Regions from separate parts of the Pseudoalteromonas sp. AS71 genome, predicted to be linked through region 1. Evidence: predicted binding sites of a transcription regulator. Region 1 holds the regulator's gene; each other region holds the start of a gene.

Region 1 (3,288 bases):
TTGCAAAGCCTGGTAAGTATTCAAGAATATCGTTAAATTCATCTTGCTCTTTAGGGATGTTTCGCACATCAATGCTAACAGCAATTTTATCGTAGCTATCAGACACACTGCGAACTAATGAAGGAAGCAAGTTAACTGGAATATTATCTACGCAATAATAGCCTAAATCTTCTACAACGCGTAAAGCAACCGACTTTCCAGAACCAGAACGGCCGCTTATGATAATTAACTCCATTTAACACCCTTTATAAAACTATGATTGATCGACAATAACTTGGTAAAGCTCAGTATCAGATTTTGCACTGCGTAACTGTTTACAAAAATCTTTGTTGTTTAGTTTATCAGCAATGGTTGCTAGAGTCTTTAAGTGCTGCTGGTTATCGCCATCTGGTACGATGAGTGCGACAAAAATATCAACAGGGCGATTATCGATTGCATCAAAGTTTATTGGAGTTTCGCTAACGAGCACTAAAGCCAAAGGCTCTTCTGCACCGCTCATTCTTCCATGAGGAATAGCAATGCCACGCCCTATACCTGTACTACCTAATTTCTCTCTGCTCATTAAAGCATTAAGAATATCTTGTTGCGGTAAATACGGAAGTTTGTCGTGAGCAAGTTCGCTAATGAACTCTAAAATTCTTTTTTTGCTATTAAAAAGGACCGCAGCTTTGCTGCAGTCCTGGCATATAAGTGAACTTAATTTCATCATATTAGTGTCGAGCAAGCTTCTCTTTGTGTTTGATTACTTGGCGATCGAGCTTGTCGATCAACGAGTCAATAGCGGCATACATATCTTGATGTTCTGTAGAGGCAAATAGCTCAGCACCGCTTACGTGTATTGTGGCTTCTGCTTTTTGATTTAATTTTTCTACATCGAGAATGACATGAACATTATTAATATGATCAGAGTGTCTTTCAAGCTTCGCAAATTTAGTATTAATATAGTCTCTTAGTGAATCGGTTAATTCTACGTGACGACCAGTTAAGTTTAGTTGCATAAGCATTACCCTCTTAGTTTAGCGTCTTAAATCAGACTTTTACGCTGATTTGACGGTGGAATAGCAAGAGATTCGCGGTATTTTGCGATTGTACGTCTCGCTACTTTAATTCCTTGCTCAGCCAATATATCCGCTATTTTGCTATCACTCAATGGTTTTGCTGAGTTTTCTGCTGCGATTAATTTTCGGATAAGCGCACGTATTGCTGTAGATGAACATTCACCACCGTTTTCAGTACTTACATGGCTTGAGAAAAAATATTTAAGCTCAAATATACCACGGGGTGTATGCATGTACTTTTGAGTAGTCACACGCGAAATTGTCGATTCGTGCATTTCTACCATTTCAGCAACATCATTTAAAACCATTGGTTTCATGGCTTCAGGGCCATGTTCAAAAAAGCCTTGTTGTTGCTTAACAATACAATTAGTAACTTTTAATAGCGTGTCGTTTCTACTTTCTAAGCTTTTAATAAACCATTTAGCTTCTTGTAAATGTGAGCGAATAAACTGGCTGTCGCCACTTGATTTTACAGTGCGAGACATTGCTGCGTATTGGCTATTAACACGAATTTTAGGCATGCTATCTGGGTTTAATTCGACAACCCAGCGGCCTTTAATTTTTTTAACTGACACATCAGGAATAACATACTCAGATTCTTCCCTTACAATAGTATCTGCAGGTTTTGGGTTGAGAGTATGTATTAGTGTCATTACTTCTTTAAGCTCTTCTTCTTTGAGCTTAGTTTTTTTCATTAATGTACGATAGTCGCGAGCTGCTAATAGATCAATATGCTCGGTTAAAATCATTTTCGTTTCATTAATATAAGGTGTTTCTTTATCAAATTGATTAAGCTGAATACACAAACACTCTTGTAAACTACGTGCAGCAATACCAACAGGATCAAACAGTTGGATGCGTTTTAATACCGCTTCAATTTCATCAAGTTCGACTTCGTTATCATCTTCGTTTTCTTGATTAAAGCTTTCTAAAATCTCTTCGCAGCTTAGTGTTAAAATACCTGAATCATCGACAGCTTCTACAATAGCAATAGCAATAGCTTCGTCTGTAGGGCTAAATGGCGTTAGTTGTAATTGCCACATTAAATACTCATGGAGCGTTTCAGTAGAGGCGCCTTGGTATATTGATTCGTCTTCAGGCATTGGACCTGATGAGGCTGCAGGAGCGGCACTCATGTACTCATCCCAACTGACATCCATAGCCATGTCGTCACTTAGCGTGTCTTTTGCAAGTGCTTCACCAGTATCTTGTTCGTATTCGCTCGGAGCATCATCAGCAGATGCGCTAACAGTTATGTCATCGGTATCAGCTTTTTGCTCGTTTTTACCAGCAGCGTCTTCGGAATAGTCTGCCTCTTCAACCTCTAATAGTGGATTACTGTCGAGAGCTTCTTGTATTTCTTGCTGGAGATCCAATGTACTGAGTTGCAACAAACGAATAGCTTGTTGCAACTGTGGAGTCATTGTAAGTTGCTGGCCCATGCGCAGCTGTAGTGATTGCCTCATGTATCTCTAACAATCCTTTTATGTTGTTATAATTAATACTAGCAGATGCTTAAAGACATGGCGTAAATGTTACAGCCTAAATTGCTCGCCTAAGTAAACATCGCGTACTGTTTTATCATTTAATACGTGTTCTGGAGTACCTGATGCAATCAGCTCCCCATGAGAAACAATGTAGGCTTTTTCACAAACATCAAGGGTCTCTCTTACGTTATGGTCGGTAATTAATACACCAATCCCACGATTTTTAAGATGTTCTATTATTTTCTTTATATCTAATACCGAAATAGGGTCAACACCGGCAAACGGTTCATCCAGTAATATAAATTTAGGATCTGCTGCCAGCGCTCGTGCTATTTCTACACGACGACGTTCTCCCCCCGATAATGCCATACCTTGGCTATCACGAATGTGTTGTATGCTAAATTCATCTAATAAGTTATTGAGCGTGTCTTCTCTGGCTTGTTTATTTAGTTCTTTGCGCGTTTCTAAAATGGCCATTAAGTTTTGATAAACAGTCAGCTTTCTAAAAATCGATGACTCTTGTGGTAAGTAGCCTATGCCTAATCTAGCACGACTATGCATAGGTAAAAGAGTAATATCGTTATCATCAATAGATATTTTACCTTTGTCGCTAGGAACAAGCCCTACAATCATATAAAAAGTCGTTGTTTTACCTGCACCGTTAGGGCCAAGTAAGCCAACTATACTGCCAGCTTGTACTTCAAGGCCGACGTTTTTTACAACTTCACGACCTTTATAGCTTT
Region 2 (3,288 bases), on a different contig from region 1:
TTGCCGCTACAAAACATATACGCGCAGTAATGAACGAGCTGCAAAAGCTTGAACGCTCTTACAAAAAAATTATGATAGCTGGTGGCGGTAACATTGGCGCTGGCCTTGCCCGCTCACTTGAGAAAAACCACACCGTTAAATTAATTGAGCGCAGTAAAGAACGCGCTGAACAACTCTCAGAAATGCTCGATAACACGGTCGTTTTTTGTGGTGACGCATCTGATCAAGAACTTCTTTCAGAAGAACATATTGAACAAGTCGATGTATTTATTGCCGTAACCAACGACGATGAAGCTAACATTATGTCAGCCATGCTTGCTAAACGTATGGGCGCACAAAAAACCATGGTACTTATTCAGCGTGGTGCCTACGTAGATTTAGTCCAAGGCGGCGAAATAGACATTGCCATATCACCACAACAAGCCACTATATCTGCGCTATTAACGCACGTACGCCGTGGTGATATTGTTAACGTGTATTCACTGCGTAAAGGCGCAGCAGAAGCCATTGAAGCCGTTGCTCATGGTGATGAAAACACATCTAAAGTGGTTGGTCGTGCGATTGCCGATATAAAACTTCCTGCAGGAACAACTATTGGGGCAATAGTACGTAATGACGATGTGCTGATAGCCCACGACGATACAATTATTATGTCGGGCGATCATGTCATCATGTTTTTAATCGACAAAAAACATATTACCGTTGTAGAAAAGCTCTTCCAAGTAAGCGCTATATTCCTATAATCATTGTTTTTAAACGCAAAAAAGCCGCTGACTAAGGCGGCTTTAGTGGAGTATGAAGCGTTTGCTTACTGTACTTTTGAAAACTCTTCTTTAGAAATCTCACCATTTCCATCGGTATCTAAATCATCAAAGATTTTTACAAGCTGAGGGTTAACCTTTGCTTCTTCCATTGAGATTACGCCATCGCCATCTGCATCAAAAGAAGAAAAATCGACTGCTGCGTATGCTGCTGATGAAGATGCTAAAACGATAACTGCAAGTGTTGTATTTAATGTTTTCATAATAATATTCCTAGTAAGATGGGAAGTCCTTTTCAAAGATCCCTGACTGTGAAAAAATGTTTAACCTGAAAAAGATTAATTAGTAATTAGCGAACTCTTCTTTAGAAAGCTCACCGCTACCGTCGGTATCTAGCTCAATAAATTCAGCCATTAAGTCTGTATCTACTGCAGCTTCGCTTGGGCTAATTGTGCCGCTACCATCGATATCAAGACTGTCAAAATCTGATGCTGCAAATGCAGCTGAAGAAGATGCTAGTGCGATAAGTGCTAATGCTTTATTTAAATGTTTCATAACTTAATCCTTCAATGTTCTATCAAAAAAATTGCTTCGTTTAACTTAAAACGTAATTTTCACTTCCTTGTTATCCTCTTTCGTAAGCTCCTTGCCTACTTAGGTTGTCTTTGGCAACTCAGGACAAATACTTTTAAATTATGCTTCTGAAAATTCTTCTTTTGATAACTCACCATTTTGGTCAGTATCAAGCTCTGAGAACATGCTCATTAACTTCGCATCTACTGATGCTTCTGCTTGGCTGATTGTGCCACTGCCATCAACATCAAGTGTGTCAAAGTCTGTTGCAGCAAAAACGGCTGAAGATGATGCTAATGCGATAAGTGCTAAAGTTTTATTAATGCTTTTCATAATATGTATCCTTCAAATTTATGTGTGTGCGATTAAGTATTTCACTTTGAATCACGATTTCGTTCAGTACACCTAGACTATTACAACTTAGATGCCAACATTTAAAAGCTATTAAGTTTCAGATAGTTAAATGTAAAAGGCATAAAAAGAAGGGGTTTTTAAAGTAATTACTGTTGCCTTTTAGCAACGCACTTTATAGTGGATATATTAAAACGATTAAAAACATATAGTTATGTTTATATAAAAAGATACATTTTTAAATGCATGGTTTTAAAATGAGTGGTTTTAAAGAGTAATTGAGATAAATTTTAACGAGGTAGATTTAATAACACAAAATAAGCTGCCAAAAACAAAACTTAATGTATTGTTTTATATTAATAATATTTTTAATTATGAAAATAATAAAAAATATTTTATAAGCACTGACATAAAACGCCTTTTTGTTGCAAATAAGCGAAAGCTATTTATTCGACGGTAGGTTCGAGTGCAGAAGGGTCTATAAAATGCTCTTTCATAAAGGTTTTCATTTCATCCTCGCTTGCTAGTAGCTTAATCCCACAGTGCACACCTTCGGCATGCTCTTTAACACTGCAAACTTCACCTTCAAAGTCTTTATCGCTGCTATTAAGTATGACAGTGCATTGCATATCTTTAATGCTTTCAACTTGCTGATCGCCTCTAATATCAAACATTACACCGGTAAGTGAAATATCTTTAATAAGGCCTTCAAGTACCCTGTCGTCACTTAGTTTTAGTTTTGCAGGTAGCAAGGTAGGTATTCGCGTTTGCGAGCGTAGTGAAAATAACTGCACTTGCTTAGGGTAGTTAATAAACACGAGCTTAGCCGGGTGAGAAGCTACCGACATAATTTGTTGGCGAAACGCTATAACTTGCCCACCACTGCCTTCAATAAGCGCTCTTACAACAACCATTACGCCATCTCGTAAATAGTCAGTCGCGGCCGGCAAACGCTTGGCATTAGGATAGTTTAAAATAATGAACTGTTTATCGAGTAAACCAACTAATTCAGTTTTAACACGCTTACTGCTTGTAGGTGTTAATATTTCTAGGTCGACTAAGCTGCCTACACCTATATGCTTTAGCTTTTCTAAATTTGTTGGCATATCCCTTTCCCAATGATGAATTTATTGGCTTTTTACCCACGCCAAAATGTAGGCGTAAATAGCACTAATAAAGTAAATATTTCTAAGCGGCCAAACACCATTGCAATGGTAAGCAACCATTTAGCACCATCGGTTATAGCCCCATAATGCGAGGCTACATCCCCTAAACCTGGGCCTAAGTTATTTAAACAAGCCGCAGTGGCTGAGAATGCAGTTATGTTATCCATACCCGTGCCCATAAGCGCTAACATAATAATAATAAATACCAATGCATACGCAGAGAAAAAGCCCCATACGGCTTCTACTACTTTATCTGGCAACGCCTTTCGACCCAGCTTGATTGAATATATGGCACGAGGATGCACCAAACGATTAAGCTCACGTACACCCTGCAGGTAAAGTAGGAACACACGCACTACTTTCATACCACCACCGGTAGAGCCTGCACAGCCACCAATAAAGCTCGAAAATATAAGTAAAATAGGTAAAAACAAAGG
Region 3 (3,288 bases), on a different contig from region 1:
TTAAGTTCGATGTAAGCATCGATTAAGTCGTCAGTGAATACGCCACCTTGAGTTAAGAATTCACGGTCTGCGCTAAGTGCAGATAGTGCTTCGTCAAGTGATGCTGCGACAGTTGGAATTTCTGCTGCTTCTTCAGCTGGTAAGTCGTATAAATCTTTATCCATAGCATCGCCAGGGTGGATCTTGTTTTTGATACCATCAAGGCCAGCCATAAGCATTGCTGAGAAAGCAAGGTATGGGTTAGCTGTTGGATCCGGGAAGCGTACTTCAATACGACGACCTTTTTCAGATGGAACCACTGGGATACGGATTGATGCAGAGCGGTTACGTGCAGAGTATGCAAGCATAACTGGTGCTTCAAAACCTGGTACTAAACGTTTGTACGAGTTAGTAGATGCGTTTGCAAAAGCGTTAATTGCTTTAGCATGCTTAATGATACCGCCAATGTAGTAAAGTGCATCTTCAGAAAGACCGCCGTACTTATCGCCAGCAAAAAGGTTAACACCGTCTTTAGCTAAAGACTGGTGACAATGCATACCAGAACCGTTATCACCAACAACTGGCTTAGGCATAAACGTTGCTGTTTTACCATATAAGTGAGCCATGTTATGGATAACATATTTCATTTCTTGGATTTCATCCGCTTTTAATACCATTGTATTAAAGCGAGTAGCGATTTCGTTTTGACCTGCTGTTGCTACTTCGTGGTGATGTGCTTCTACTACTTGGCCCATTTCTTCTAGAACTAGACACGTAGCTGAACGCCAATCTTGGAAGTCATCAACAGGAGCAACAGGGAAGTAACCGCCTTTAACACCTGGACGGTGACCAGTGTTGCCATCTGCATATTCTTTATCTGAGTTCCAAGCAGCTTGCTTAGAATCAATTTTGTACATAGAACCAGACATATCTGATTTGTATTTAACATCGTCAAATACGAAGAACTCTGGCTCAGGGCCAAATAAAACAGTGTCTGCAATGCCTGTAGAACGCATGTAATCTTCAGCGCGCTTAGCAACAGAACGCGGGTCGCGCTCATAACCTTGTAATGTAGAAGGCTCTACTACGTCACAACGTAAAATTAATGTAGCTTCTTCAGTGAAAGGGTCTAGTTTGATTGACTCAGGAACTGGCATTAATACCATGTCTGATTCGTTTATGCCTTTCCAGCCTGCAATTGAAGAGCCGTCGAACATTTTACCGTCTTCAAAAAAGTCTTCATCAACTTGGTGATGAGGAATAGAAACATGTTGTTCTTTACCCTTAGTGTCAGTAAAGCGTAAATCAATGAACTTAACGTCATTTTCTTTAATAAAATCTAAAACCGATTGTGACATGTGTCCTCCAACTATTGGGTTTTGTTATTGCTGCATAATTGCTTTGATATTTACTAAGCTGTTTTTGTGCCATTATTGTAACTGGCTGTTTATAAATTAAAAAAATATCATTGCATCAAAATGGAATATATAAATGCACTATTTTGGTGCGTAAATATTCCATTTCGGTGCAAAATTTACAGAGCGTAATTTGTTGTTAATTTAATCAGCTGGAATTAGCATAACCTAAATGCAAAAGAGTAACAAAAAGATCGGAAAAATAGTCAAAAAGAGGGTTTTTTGAAAAATAATTGAAATTTAATTCATATAATTGTCATATAAAAAACAGATACTTAGTAAAAGTATTGAGAAAGTTTTAAAATATGTATTGGATAAACTTTCATCCATGTCATTAATGAGGGATAATATGCGCCCTTTTAAATCCTATGCTGGGACATCTCGCGAAAGCGTGGATGAGTGCGTAGATCTTGCAGGATCATTGAGAATTTAATTTCTCTGAGTAAATATATGAGCATCGAAAAGTTAAGAAATATAGCGATTATCGCGCACGTTGACCACGGTAAAACAACTCTGGTTGACAAACTACTTGAGCAATCAGGTACATTAGAAACACGCGGCGGTAACGAAGAGCGCGTGATGGACTCAAACGACATTGAGAAAGAACGTGGTATTACCATTTTGGCTAAAAACACAGCCATTTCTTGGAACGACTACCATATCAATATCGTAGATACCCCGGGACACGCCGATTTCGGTGGTGAAGTTGAACGCGTACTTTCGATGGCTGACTCAGTATTATTACTTGTTGATGCTCAAGAAGGTCCAATGCCACAAACGCGTTTCGTTACGCAAAAGGCATTCGCGCAAGGCTTAAAGCCAATCGTAGTTATCAATAAAATTGATAAGCCAGGTTCACGTCCTGATTGGGTTATGGATCAAATCTTTGATTTATTCGACAACCTTGGCGCAACTGACGAACAGTTAGACTTTAAAGTAATCTACGCTTCAGCTATCAACGGCTGGGCAACGCTAGATTTAGACGAGCCATCTGAAAACATGGAACCTATGTTCAAGATGATCGTTGAAGAAGTATCACCACCGGATGCAGATCCTGAAGGTGACTTCCAAATGCAAATTTCTCAACTAGATTACAACTCTTATGTTGGTGTAGTTGGTATTGGTCGTATTAAACGTGGTTCTGTTGCTCCTAACCAACAAGTTACTATTATCAGTGCTGATGGCACTACACGTAATGGTAAAATTGGCGCAGTACAAAGCTACCTAGGTCTTGAACGTATCGAAACTGATAGAGCTTACGCTGGTAACATCGTAACTGTAACAGGTATTGGTGAGCTTAAGATTTCTGACACAGTTTGTTTCCCAGGAAACGTTGAAGCATTACCACCACTAAGTGTTGATGAGCCAACTGTAACAATGACATTCTCTGTAAATAACTCACCTTTCTGTGGTAAAGAAGGTAAGTTTGTAACGTCACGTAACATCCGTGAGCGTTTAGACAAAGAATTAGTACACAACGTAGCACTTCGCGTTGAAGATACTGCTAGCCCAGATAGCTTCCGTGTTTCTGGTCGTGGTGAATTACACCTAGGTATCTTAATCGAAAACATGCGTCGTGAAGGTTACGAGCTTTCAGTTTCTCGTCCAGAAGTTATCTTACGTACTGTTGATGGCGTTCTAGAAGAACCGTTTGAAACAGTAACTATTGACTGTCAAGACGAGCACCAGGGTTCTGTTATGGAACAAGTTGGCCTACGTAAAGGTGAACTTACTAACATGACTCCAGATGGCAAAGGCCGTATGCGTTTAGATTTCATGATCCCTAGCCGTGGTTTAATTGGTTTCCAAACTGATTTCATGACGCTTACTTCGGGTTCTGGTCTTATGTACCATACGTTCGATCATTACGGTCCTCACAAAGGTGGCGACATCG

The links. The regulator sigma-54, encoded in region 1, starts transcription at its own class of promoters, with help from an activator protein. The targets are predictions, from matches to a motif close to GTTGGCACGNNNNTNGNNT.
Region 2: a site for sigma-54 is predicted at 1,748-1,766, ahead of WNY98_RS17680 (EF-hand domain-containing protein). Genes of this name have one in related genera too.
Region 3: a site for sigma-54 is predicted at 1,393-1,411, ahead of glnA (glutamate--ammonia ligase). Genes of this name have one in related genera too.

Annotation. Positions count from the first base shown of each region.
Region 1 covers NZ_JBBMQZ010000001.1:49,606-52,893, forward strand. Annotated here, with positions in the region: gene rapZ (RNase adapter RapZ) at 1-235, opposite strand, end outside; gene ptsN (PTS IIA-like nitrogen regulatory protein PtsN) at 254-706, opposite strand; gene hpf (ribosome hibernation promoting factor) at 711-998, opposite strand; gene WNY98_RS00290 (RNA polymerase factor sigma-54) at 1,025-2,524, opposite strand; gene lptB (LPS export ABC transporter ATP-binding protein) at 2,594-3,288, opposite strand, start outside.
Region 2 covers NZ_JBBMQZ010000027.1:11,257-14,544, forward strand. Annotated here, with positions in the region: gene trkA (Trk system potassium transporter TrkA) at 1-743, shown strand, start outside; gene WNY98_RS17670 (EF-hand domain-containing protein) at 809-1,024, opposite strand; gene WNY98_RS17675 (calmodulin) at 1,104-1,316, opposite strand; gene WNY98_RS17680 (EF-hand domain-containing protein) at 1,455-1,667, opposite strand; gene WNY98_RS17685 (flagellar brake protein) at 2,132-2,791, opposite strand; gene WNY98_RS17690 (TrkH family potassium uptake protein) at 2,824-3,288, opposite strand, start outside.
Region 3 covers NZ_JBBMQZ010000014.1:39,426-42,713, forward strand. Annotated here, with positions in the region: gene glnA (glutamate--ammonia ligase) at 1-1,337, opposite strand, end outside; gene typA (translational GTPase TypA) at 1,845-3,288, shown strand, end outside.